DNA from 2 places in the Holdemania massiliensis genome. Region 1 is predicted to be linked to the other one. Evidence: a T-box and tRNA genes for the amino acid it is inferred to sense, from the RefSeq annotation. Region 1 holds a T-box; the other holds one or more tRNA genes.
What was found. A T-box is a leader RNA that pairs with one kind of tRNA and senses whether it is charged. The one in region 1 lies ahead of alaS (alanine--tRNA ligase), so its partner is inferred to be a tRNA-Ala.

Region 1 (5,459 bases):
ATGCCCAAAGGATCGGAAACGGCGATCCCCAGGGTCCGGCTGCCCAGATCCAAGCCCATAATCCGTTCCATTACTTTTCTTCCAGATAGGAACGAACCAGTTCCTCAATAATCTCGTAGCGCTCCACTGACTGAATAATGCTGCGGGCGTTGTGATGCGAGGAAATATAGGCGGGATCGTTGGAAATCAGATACCCTGCCAGCTGGTTAACGGCATTGTAGCCTCGTTCTTCGAGCGCTTCTTTGGTCAGCCGGAGCACCTGCTTGATGTTGTCTCTGCGGATCTCCTCTGATTTAAAAGACATCGTTTCGGTAATTTGTTTTGACATGGATATCCCTCCTTGAATTTATTTTAGCGTAAACTGCGGAAATTGGAAAGGGATTTTCAAAGTTTTGAACGAATCAAGGTAAAGACTTCATCTACTTTTGAAGCATCTTTGCCGCCGGACTGTGCCATATCCGGCCGGCCGCCGCCGTTGCCCTGACTCATCTGGGCCGCCAATTTAACGAAATCACCGGCTTTTATGCCCTTAGCGATCGCTTCCTTGCTGCAGGCGCAGACATAGGTTACCTTGCCCTCACCCGGGTTCGCCAAGAAGATGAAAGATTTTTCACACTTATTGCGAAGCGTCTCCGCCAGGTTCTTCATGGCCTGGCCATCGAGTCCAGAAACCTTTTCCAGAATGAGTTTCAGACCGTTGACTTCTTCGGCATGACTGACCAGATCGTCAGCCTTCAGCACCATCATTTTCTGATTCAGCTGTCCGATTTCTTTATTCAGCGTGCTGTTTTCTTCCAATACGCCAGCGACCTTCTCACTGACGCCGTTTAAGCTGTTCATCTTCAGCTGTGCAGCGATGTTTTTTAACACGTCCTGCTCGCTGACGAATTCCTGATAAGCCGCGTAACCAGTCTTGGCCGTGATCCGGCGGATTCCGGAGCCGATGCTTTCCTCACTGATAATCTTGAACACGCCGATGTCCTGAGTGTTATGGACATGCGTGCCGGCGCACAGCTCCTTGGACACGCTGCCCATCGAAACGACGCGGACCTCATCGCCGTATTTCTCATCAAACAGCGCGATCGCACCGGAATGCTTGGCTTCCTCAACCGCCATCACCTCAGTGCAAACCGGATATTTCGCCATCACGAATTCATTGACCAGCGCTTCGACTTCTTTCAGCTGCTTGTCGCTGACTTTTTCAAAATGCGTGAAGTCAAACCGGGCATAATCTTCACAGACGTAAGAGCCCGCCTGAGCGATGTGCTCGCCGACGACTTTCTTCAAAGCGCTCTGCATCAGATGGACGCAGGAATGATTGGCCATCGTGCGCAGCCGGCGTTCTGCATCCACCTGCAGCTGCAGCGTCATGCCTTCTTTCAGCACGCCGTCTTTCACCTGAACATGATGCATGAACTGTTTATGCGGTGCTTTCTTGACGTCTAAGACGACACACTCCGCTTCCGCACAGCGCATCACACCGCCGTCGGCAACCTGTCCGCCGCTTTCAGCATAGAAGCAGGAACGATCCAGGATCACTTCCCCTTCCTCCTCCAGCATTGAAACGCGCTCGCCGTTTTTAAACAAGCCGGTGATGGTTCCGGTATCGCACATCGTTTCATAACCGGTAAATTCAAACGGAGCGGTGAAATCCATCAGATCCGCGGACTGACTGGCCATCGACTGAGCATCCTCACGCGCTGCTCTGGCTCGTTCCCGCTGCTTGGCCATCTGTGCCTCGAAGCCTTCCTCATCAATCGTATAACCGCGCTCGCCGGCAATTTCCTTGGTCAGCTCTAATGGGAAGCCATAGGTATCATACAGCTTGAAGACCACTTCGCCGCTCAGTGTTTTACTATTCTGGGCTTTGGCTAATTCTTCATTGAGCAGCTTCTCGCCGTTGGCCAGCGTCGAATGGAACGCTTCTTCTTCATTCTTGACCAGCTTGGCGACAAATTCGGTTTTTTCCAGCAGATACGGATAGAAATCCTGCATGTTGGCAGCTACGACATCGACCAGCTTATACATAAAGGCTCCGCTGATGCCCAGCTTGATGCCATAGCGCACCGCCCGGCGCAGGACCCGGCGCAGGACATACCCGCGGCCTTCGTTGGAGAACATCGCCCCATCGCTCAATGCGAAAGTCACCGTTCGGATATGATCGGCGATGACGCGGTACGCCATTTTATATTCCCCTTCATACGGATGTTGGGCAAGCTTTTCCGCCGCACGGATGATCGGCAGAAACAGATCGGTATCAAAGTTGGTTTCCCCTTCCTGGATGATCGAAACCAAACGTTCTAGTCCCATCCCGGTATCAATATTCTTATGCGGCAGTTCCTTATACAGCTTGCGGTCAGTGCCTGGACGGCAGTCAAACTGACTGAACACGACGTTCCAGACTTCGATGTAGCGGTCATTTTCCATTTCTTCAAAGAACAGCTTTTCGCCTAAGCCTTCCGGATCATATTTTTCGCCCCGGTCATAGAAGATTTCGCTGTCCGGTCCGCCCGGCCCTTCACCGATCTCCCAGAAGTTATCATAAGTTTTTAAGATATGACTCGGATCGACTCCGCAGACCTCGGTCCAGATCCGGTAAGCATCCTCATCATCCGGATAGACGGTCACGTACAGTTTGTCTTTGTCAAAACCGATCCAGTCCGGGGAAGTTAAAAATTCCCACGCAAACGGAATCGCTTCTTCCTTGAAGTAATCGCCGATTGAAAAGTTTCCGAGCATCTCAAAGAAGGTATGATGCCGGGCGGTTTTGCCGACGTTTTCAATATCGTTGGTGCGGATTGATTTCTGGGCGTTGGCGATCCGGTTGCAGGCCGGCTTCTCGCTGCCGTCAAAATATTTTTTCAGCGCGGCGACGCCGGCATTGATCCACAACAACGTCGGATCATTATGCGGGATCAGTGAAGCTCCCGGTTCGATCATATGGCCTTTGGATTGGAAGTAGTCCAGAAACATCTGGCGTACCTGATTGCCTGTTAACTCTTTCATGTTTGTTTCTTCCTTTCTGCTTGTTTGACACGTTTGCCAAAATAAAAAGCGCCCTGAAACTCCAGGAACGCTTAATTCACGCGGTACCATCCTGATTCATTTCTTTGTTCAAAGAAATGCCCTCATTTCTCTTTAACGCAGAGCACACGTTGCTTTGGGCAAACTCGGAAGCGGCTTCAATCAGTTTCCATGAAAACTTGCACCGCCGTTTTCTCTCTGCAATGGAGCTGTCTGATTTACTCTTCTTCGTCATCGTTTTCAAAACTATCGAAATTATACCACACACTTTCCCAAGTGCCAACTGTTTCCGTGCATTTTGCGAAAAGATAACTGCGGTAAGCCAGCTGCACGATCGCCGCCAGAATCGGTGCCAGAATAATCCCGATCATGCCGAAAAAACAGCCGCCTGCCAACAGCGCGATCAGCGTATAAATCGGCCGCAGGTTCATGACCTTTTTAAAGATCAGCGGCTGAACCCAGTTCGCTTCGATCTGTTGGATCAGCCATAACAGAATCCCCAGCATCCACGGGATCTGACCTGTCGCGAAATACTGAGCGAGCAGAATGATGATCTGGCCGACTGTTGCGCCCAGATAGGGAATCAGATTCAGCAGCGCCAGCATGATCGCATAGAACACGGCATTGGGCACCTTGAAGATCAGCAGCAGCACCGAAACGCTGACCATCAGAAACAACAGATCCAGCGCCAAGCCGCGCAGATAATGATAGACGACACGGGAGCTGGTCTTGTAAAAAAGCAGCCAGTGCTGATAAGACGGCAGCCGTTTTTTCAGGATCCGGGCAAAGGCCTCCATATCCAGCGCGATGAAATAGGCGCCTAAAAAGCCGACGCCGAAAAACGACAGCCGGTCGACGGCGCTGCGGGTTGCGCTCATCGCTGCTTCATAACCAGCGGCGAATACTCCATGCCAGTCCAGCTGCCCAGCCCAGTTGAAAAATTCAGTCGCGGCCAGCTGCGAGCGCAGCCGTCCGGCTTCATTCAACAGCTGCGTGCCCTGCTCCATTACAAGCGGCACCATCATGCCGATGCCCAGCACCAACAAACCGAGGAATCCAAAATAGACCAGCGAACAGCTGATCCCTCGGGGAAACGGCAGCTTCTCGACAAACGGCTCAAACAAAAAGACGATCAGACACGAAAACACCAGCGGCGACAATGCGTGCAGAACGGCCATCAGCACGCTGTCCCAGCCCAGCATCCGAAGCAGGATCATCGTGATCAACAGACAGCCCAGACACTGCAGCCAGCGTTTCCAGTTCACACGCTGAAACAAGTCTTTCATCAACAAGAAACCCCGTCACAGCGGGGTTAGTGTTCAAGATCCATCTGATGCATCTTGCGGATCAGCTTCTTTTTGCATTTGCAGGCCTTGTAATACGCGTCGTCGAGTTCATCTTCATTGGTAAATGCCACTACGGCGCCGGCTGCCATGCCCAATACGAAACCGCATAACCATTTTTTCATACTATCCACTCCTTCTAGCGATAGTATGCCCGCCCATTTTCCCGTCTATTCCTAAAATTGCGGATTGAGCATCGCTGCGATCCGCTGGGTCAGTGTCGTCGAACGTAAATGGTGTTCCTGACTGGCAATGCCGCGGATAAATGCTTCTTTTTCCCCTAAGAGCACCAATGATTTCTTAGCCCGCGTCACGCCGGTGTAAATCAAGCGCCGCTGCAGCATGATTCCATAGTCGCGCACAATCGGCATGATGACGATCGGATATTCGCTGCCCTGGGACTTATGAACGGAGATGCAGTAGGCGTGGGAAATATTCAGCAGATTATCCGAGGTATATTCCACAAGAATTCCCTCAAAGTCCACGATTAACCGGTTCTTGCCGGCTTCATCCTCATTGGCGTAGATGATCTCGACCAGCATGCCGATATCCCCGTTGTACACATCGTCATCCGGCTGGTTTTTCAGCTGCAGGATCTTATCGCCTTCACGGAAGGTGCGGTAGCCGGCTTTCCATTCGCGTTTGCCTTTTTCCGGCGGATTGAGGCATTGCTGCAAAGCGGCGTTGAGGCGGTCGATGCCGGCCGGGCCGTTGTACTTGCTGGCCAGAACCTGAATATCCTGCAGCTCATAGCCTTTATCCAGGGCCGATTGGACAACCCGGATGACCTGATCTTTAATTTCATACAGGCCCACTGGGAAAAACGCCACGTCGCCCTGGCAGTCCAGCGCTTCGGTTTGTCCCTGGCGGATCTGATGTGCCAACGTGATGACATCACTGCCCTCGCTCTGACGGAAAATCCGTTCCAGACGCACTAGCGGAAACAGCTCGGAAGTGATCAGATCCTTCAGCACGCAGCCGCAGCGGACCGAGGGCAGCTGATCCTCATCGCCGATGATGCACAGCTTTTTGACATGCACCGAGGCTTTGCATAAAGCTGCAAACAACCAGCTGTCGACCATCGAAAATTCG
Region 2 (5,459 bases), 1.7 Mb from region 1:
TCATCTCCTCGATGCGCTGCCTCAGAATGGCTTCCTTTTCGTCCAGCAGGTGACGGGTGGTAGCCACGGAGCGGGAATCAAGATAGGTTTTGATCTGCTGCGTGCTGAAACCCAGCTTTAATAAGTCTCGGATCACGTTAAGCCGCCAAATATCGCTGAGGGAGTACAGCCGGTAATTTCCTTCACTGCGCTGCGGCTGAATCAAACCCATCTTTTCATAATACCGCAGCGAATCTGCACCAATATGATACAGCTGACAGATCTGGTGAATCTTATACTGATTTTTCATTCGATCACCCCTTGACTCTAGTATTATACCAAGGTTTATACTGGTTCAGGAAGGAGGAATTATGAGCTTAAAACGTAAATTTATACGCTTTGTCCTGCCATCCATGGCGTCGATGCTGGTTTTTAACCTGTATACGATGGTGGACGGGATCTTTATTGCCAATTATGCAGGAGAAACAGCCTTGGCTGCCGTCAATCTGGCGATGCCTTTTATCAACTTTATGTTTGCTTTTTCACTGCTGCTGTCGATCGGCGCGTCGACGTTGATTTCGATCCATCGAGGCGCGGGGCGAGAGGAGCGGGCTAATCAGCTGTTTACGATGAATACCGTTGTCCTGTCCACGCTGGCGCTGCTGATTTCGGTAAGCTGTGTGATCTTGGCTCAGCCGCTGGCTTTGTTTCTGGGAGCCGGCAGCGATACGCTGCAGTATGTAACGGAATATCTGCGGATCATCGGGGGATTTGGCTTTTTCTTTATTGTTTCTTATTCGTTTGAAGTGCTGATCAAGGCCGACGGCTTCCCGCAGCTGTCCACTTTCGGTGTTCTGCTGGGGGCGTTTACCAACGTTGTGCTGGATGCTTTGTTTGTCTTCGGCTTCCATTGGGGACTAGCCGGAGCTGCCTGGGCAACGGGAATTTCCCAGCTGCTGACCTTTCTTGTTTTCTTCAGCCACTTTCTGTTTAGCCGGAAAACGCACTTTCATTTTACCCGGTTTTCGCTGGATCTGTCTCAATACAAGCGGATTGTGCCGATCGGGATTGCCGACTGCATTACCGAGCTATCCGCCGGCGTCATCGTCTTTGCGTTCAATCATCAGATTTTATCCATTATCGGAACATCCGGCGTTGTCAGCTATACGGTTATGACATATGTCTACAATCTGGTGCTGATGGCGTTTGTAGGCATTGCCCAGGGCTGTCAGCCGTTAGTCAGCTATGCGGTGGGACAGCGGGACTCCGCGACGATCAAACTGGTGTATCGGTACGGACTGATTGCCGCTGCACTCACTTCGGCGCTCTGTTTTGGCGGTTGCATGATCCTGACGCCGCAGATCGTCTCAGTCTTTATCAAGCCGCAGGAAGCGGCGCTGTTTGCCAATACGATCACCGCTTTCCGAATTTATGCAATTTGTTTTCTGATCATGGGCTATAATGTATTAACATCCGGATTCTTTGTTGCGCTGGCAAAGCCAAAAGCAGCCCTGACGTTATCGTTAGCACGGGGAATCGTTGTGATCTTAGTTTGTTTATTGATTTTGTCCTCAGCTCTAGGGGCAGTGGGTATCTGGCTGACTCCGACCGTAAGCGAAGGTCTGTGTCTGATTTTAAGCTTGATCCTGATGCGGACAACGCATCCCTTTGCAGCGGCATAGCTCCGCTGCTTTTTTCATACAATAAAACGATGAAACGGTTAAAACGAAAATGTTGGGCAACAGGCAGTTTGATTGTTCTGTTGATCGCCGCTCTGGTGATGCGGGCATTCAGCCGTGCGATTACGGTCATGTCGGATACACGCTTAAACGGAATGACAATAGTGATTGATGCGGGCCATGGGGGAAAGGATCCGGGAGCGCGGAGTCAGGCGATCGACGAAGATGAGATTAATTTAAAAACAGCGAAGAAACTGCAGCGATTGTTGGAAGGGGCGGGTGCCGAAGTGATTATGATCCGGGAAGAGGACGTTGATCTGGCACCTTCGGAGGCTAAGAATGTGAAGCGGGAAGATCTGAAGAAACGAGTAGAGATTATGAATCAGCCCCAAGTGACATTATTTATCAGCATTCACTGCAATATCTCGCTGGACAAACGTGTTCATGGAGCCGAAGTTTATTATCAGCAGGGAAATGAGAATTCCCATCAGCTGGCCGCGGCGGTATTGGAACGGCTGCGGCCGGTAACGGAGTCGAAATTCCAACCCAAAACCGGGAATATCTATATTCTGAAACAGACGACTACGTTGGGGATTTTGGCTGAGATTGGATTCTTGTCCAACGGTCAGGATTTAGCTGCACTGCAGAAAGATGAACACCTGGATGAAATTGCTTATGCAATCTTTCAGGGGATTGATGATTTTGTTAAGATTCTGGAATAACAGGGAAAAACAGGCCGACTGAGAGGGCAGGATCATCGGCGATGCAAAAAATCGAAAAAACTTTAAAAAGTTGTTGACACTTTATTTTCTCCGTGGTATATTTATTAAGCATTCGATGGGAAACAGTTAATTGGGCCTGTAGCTCAGGTGGTTAGAGCGCACCCCTGATAAGGGTGAGGTCGTTGGTTCAAGTCCATTCAGGCCCACCATCGAATTTAAATATACATGGGGTATTAGCTCAGCTGGGAGAGCGCCTGCTTTGCACGCAGGAGGTCAACGGTTCGATCCCGTTATGCTCCACCATGATATGTTACTATTAGGATATCGCGATTTATAAAAGTCTATGTAAGGCTTTGAGCGATATCCTTTTTTTCTCCATAGTTGAGATAAAGTTGAATCAAAGATATCCTTGAATTTGATGGACTGTTCTTGGCTAAAAGCTCAGGTTCATTGATAAATGTGACGTAAATGCGGGGATATACCAAATTTAATATCAAATTTCAAAGATGAGAAAAGCACTTTAATAAATTTTCAACATAAACGGGAGCTGAATATGAGCAGTGTATTAATCATAGAAGATGACAAAGAAATATGTCAAATATTAACTGATTTTTTGTGCAATTATAATTATGAAACTGAATGTTGTTTTTCTGGACTTAACGCATTGTCTGTTTTTAACCAGAAGTTCTTTGACTTAGTTATCTTAGATTTAATGCTTCCTTATGTCAGCGGGGAAGAAATACTGTGCGGAATAAGAAAGGTTTCCGATGTACCGATTTTAGTTGTATCCGCAAAAGATTTAGTACGCACGAAAGTAGAATTACTGCGGCTTGGCGCGGATGACTATATAACCAAGCCTTTCAACTTAGAAGAGCTGTTGGCACGGATCGAACGCTGTTTAATCCGAAATCAGAAAACATTTCCGGGAATCCGGATTATCTGTGGAGAATTGGCGTTAGATACGCAGTCAAAATCAGTTTTTATTCAAGAGAATCCCATTTCACTGACAGCTAAAGAATATCAAATTTTAGAATTGTTAATGAAATATCCCAATAAGGTTTTCTCTAAGCAAAATCTTTATGAAACTGTATGGAATGATGTTTTTGCACGAGATAATGATGTAATGAATACGCACATCAGTAATATTAGAAAAAAGCTGGGCAGCGAAGGGTGGCGTATAGAAACTGTATGGGGATTGGGGTATCGTTTCATCAAGAGCTGAACTTTAGGGAGTCTTTAGCTTTCTCTTAAGCTTTCCTTGACCTTTCTCTGCGATAATGAAGGACAGAAAGGGATGATAGGATGAATGAAATCATTTTTCAAACGAAAGACATTGTAAAAAGATATAAACATGTCAATGTACTGGATCGGATTAATATGACGGTGAAGCGCGGTGACATTTACGGATTGATCGGTGAGAATGGAGCGGGGAAAACAACCTTAATCCGCTTATTAACCGGACTGGCAAATCCTTCGACCGGAGAGTTATTTCTGTTTGGACACCAAGGAAAGTCCATTGCAGGACAGCGTTCCCGAATGGGATGTATTATAGAAGGTCCGTCTTTGTATTCCGAGATGACGGCGATTGAAAATTTAGAAGTTCAGCGATTGCAGCGGGGAATTCCTGGTAAAGAGAATCTTGACCACGTTCTCGCTTTAGTTCATTTAGATCATGTCGGAAAGAAAAAAGTAAAGAATTTTTCTTTAGGAATGCGGCAGCGGCTTGCGTTGGCCATTGCCTTGTTAGGAACCCCTGAATTTCTGGTTTTGGATGAACCGATTAATGGATTAGATCCGGTCGGTATTTTAGAACTTAGAAATTTATTAAAAAGTTTGAATAAAGAAATGGGAATAACGATCTTGATTTCAAGTCATATTTTGTCAGAGCTGAATCAACTGGCAACGAAGTATGGTATTTTGAGTCATGGAGAATTAATGCAGGAAATTGATGCGAAGGAATTAGAAAAACAATGTCAGAAGCATCTGTACCTGAAAGTGAGCGATGTGTCGAAAGTGGCTTCTTTATTAGAATTAGAGCTGCATACCCATAATTATAGAGTTTTGCCTGACAATTCCATCTGTTTATATGATTATCTTGATGCGCCTGAACAAATTTCCGCGATGCTGGGAAGAAATGATATCACCTTATATCAGTTAACGTGCAAAGGCGAAGATTTAGAGAGCTACTATATGAAAATCATAGCGGGAGAAAAATCATGTTAAATTATTTAAAAGCGGAATTGTACCGGCTGGTGCATTCAAAATCATGGATCGGTTTTATTTTAGGTAGTGCGTTTATTTTGTTTTTATCCATGATTTTTGGTGAAATGACGATCATGGGATCAGGTGAAGGGATGCTTTTGGATATTGGCTTCCAAGCTAAAAGTTATTTATCTGCCGCAGAACCTACTTTTGAAACTGTTGCTCAGTCGTGTCTTGGATATACTGCTTTTTTCTGGCTAGTCAATGTTCTGTTTACGGCTACTTTTTTTAACAAAGAATATGAAGTGGGAACGATAAAATTGTCTGTTGCTTATGGAATTGACCGCCGGATTATTTATTTTTCAAAAGCGATGATCATCCTCGTTGTTTCGATATTTATGTATTTTGCATTCATCCTGGGCTTTTTCATCTTAGAAACAATGCAGTCAGGATATTTGATGAGTCTGGCAGAATTCATGCAGCTTCTACAATGGACTGTGATTAACGGCTTGGTTTTGTTGGCGATGAACTGCCTTGTCATCTTCTTATGCGGTTTAATCTCGAATATCAGCGTTGTAACAGGTGTCAGCTGTATTTATATATTCAGCGGCGCATGCGTTTATCTGATGTCTTGGGCAAGCATGGAAACTCTATTTCCGCTATTGAGAACTTATGTGTACGCAAACCCGATGTTTTACTGGATGAATATTTGCTCATCTAACATTACAAGAATTATAGATTATTTGCCTTGGTATTTATTAAGCAGCACATTACTGCTTATAATCGGTTGTATTCTTGTCAATCGGAAAGAAATTAAATAGAGGAAAAATCAATGTTCTGGATATTTATTTTAACACTTCTTTTTTTGATGATTTTT

Region 2: it encodes a tRNA-Ala, which carries the amino acid that the T-box ahead of alaS (alanine--tRNA ligase) is inferred to sense. The anticodon was not compared.

What each region holds. Positions count from the first base shown of each region.
Region 1 is NZ_JAKNTK010000001.1:2,034,806-2,040,264, reverse strand. It holds gene ruvX (Holliday junction resolvase RuvX) at 1-71, opposite strand, end outside; gene MCG46_RS09335 (IreB family regulatory phosphoprotein) at 71-328, opposite strand; gene alaS (alanine--tRNA ligase) at 385-3,006, opposite strand; T-box leader at 3,067-3,268, opposite strand; gene MCG46_RS09325 (AI-2E family transporter) at 3,243-4,310, opposite strand; gene MCG46_RS09320 (hypothetical protein) at 4,337-4,492, opposite strand; gene recD2 (SF1B family DNA helicase RecD2) at 4,544-5,459, opposite strand, start outside.
Region 2 is NZ_JAKNTK010000001.1:3,775,378-3,780,836, reverse strand. It holds gene MCG46_RS17520 (MerR family transcriptional regulator) at 1-289, opposite strand, end outside; gene MCG46_RS17515 (MATE family efflux transporter) at 351-1,661, shown strand; gene MCG46_RS17510 (N-acetylmuramoyl-L-alanine amidase family protein) at 1,691-2,380, shown strand; tRNA gene MCG46_RS17505 (tRNA-Ile) at 2,513-2,589, shown strand; tRNA gene MCG46_RS17500 (tRNA-Ala) at 2,608-2,683, shown strand; gene MCG46_RS17495 (response regulator transcription factor) at 2,934-3,602, shown strand; gene MCG46_RS17490 (ATP-binding cassette domain-containing protein) at 3,683-4,603, shown strand; gene MCG46_RS17485 (ABC transporter permease subunit) at 4,597-5,403, shown strand; gene MCG46_RS17480 (sensor histidine kinase) at 5,415-5,459, shown strand, end outside.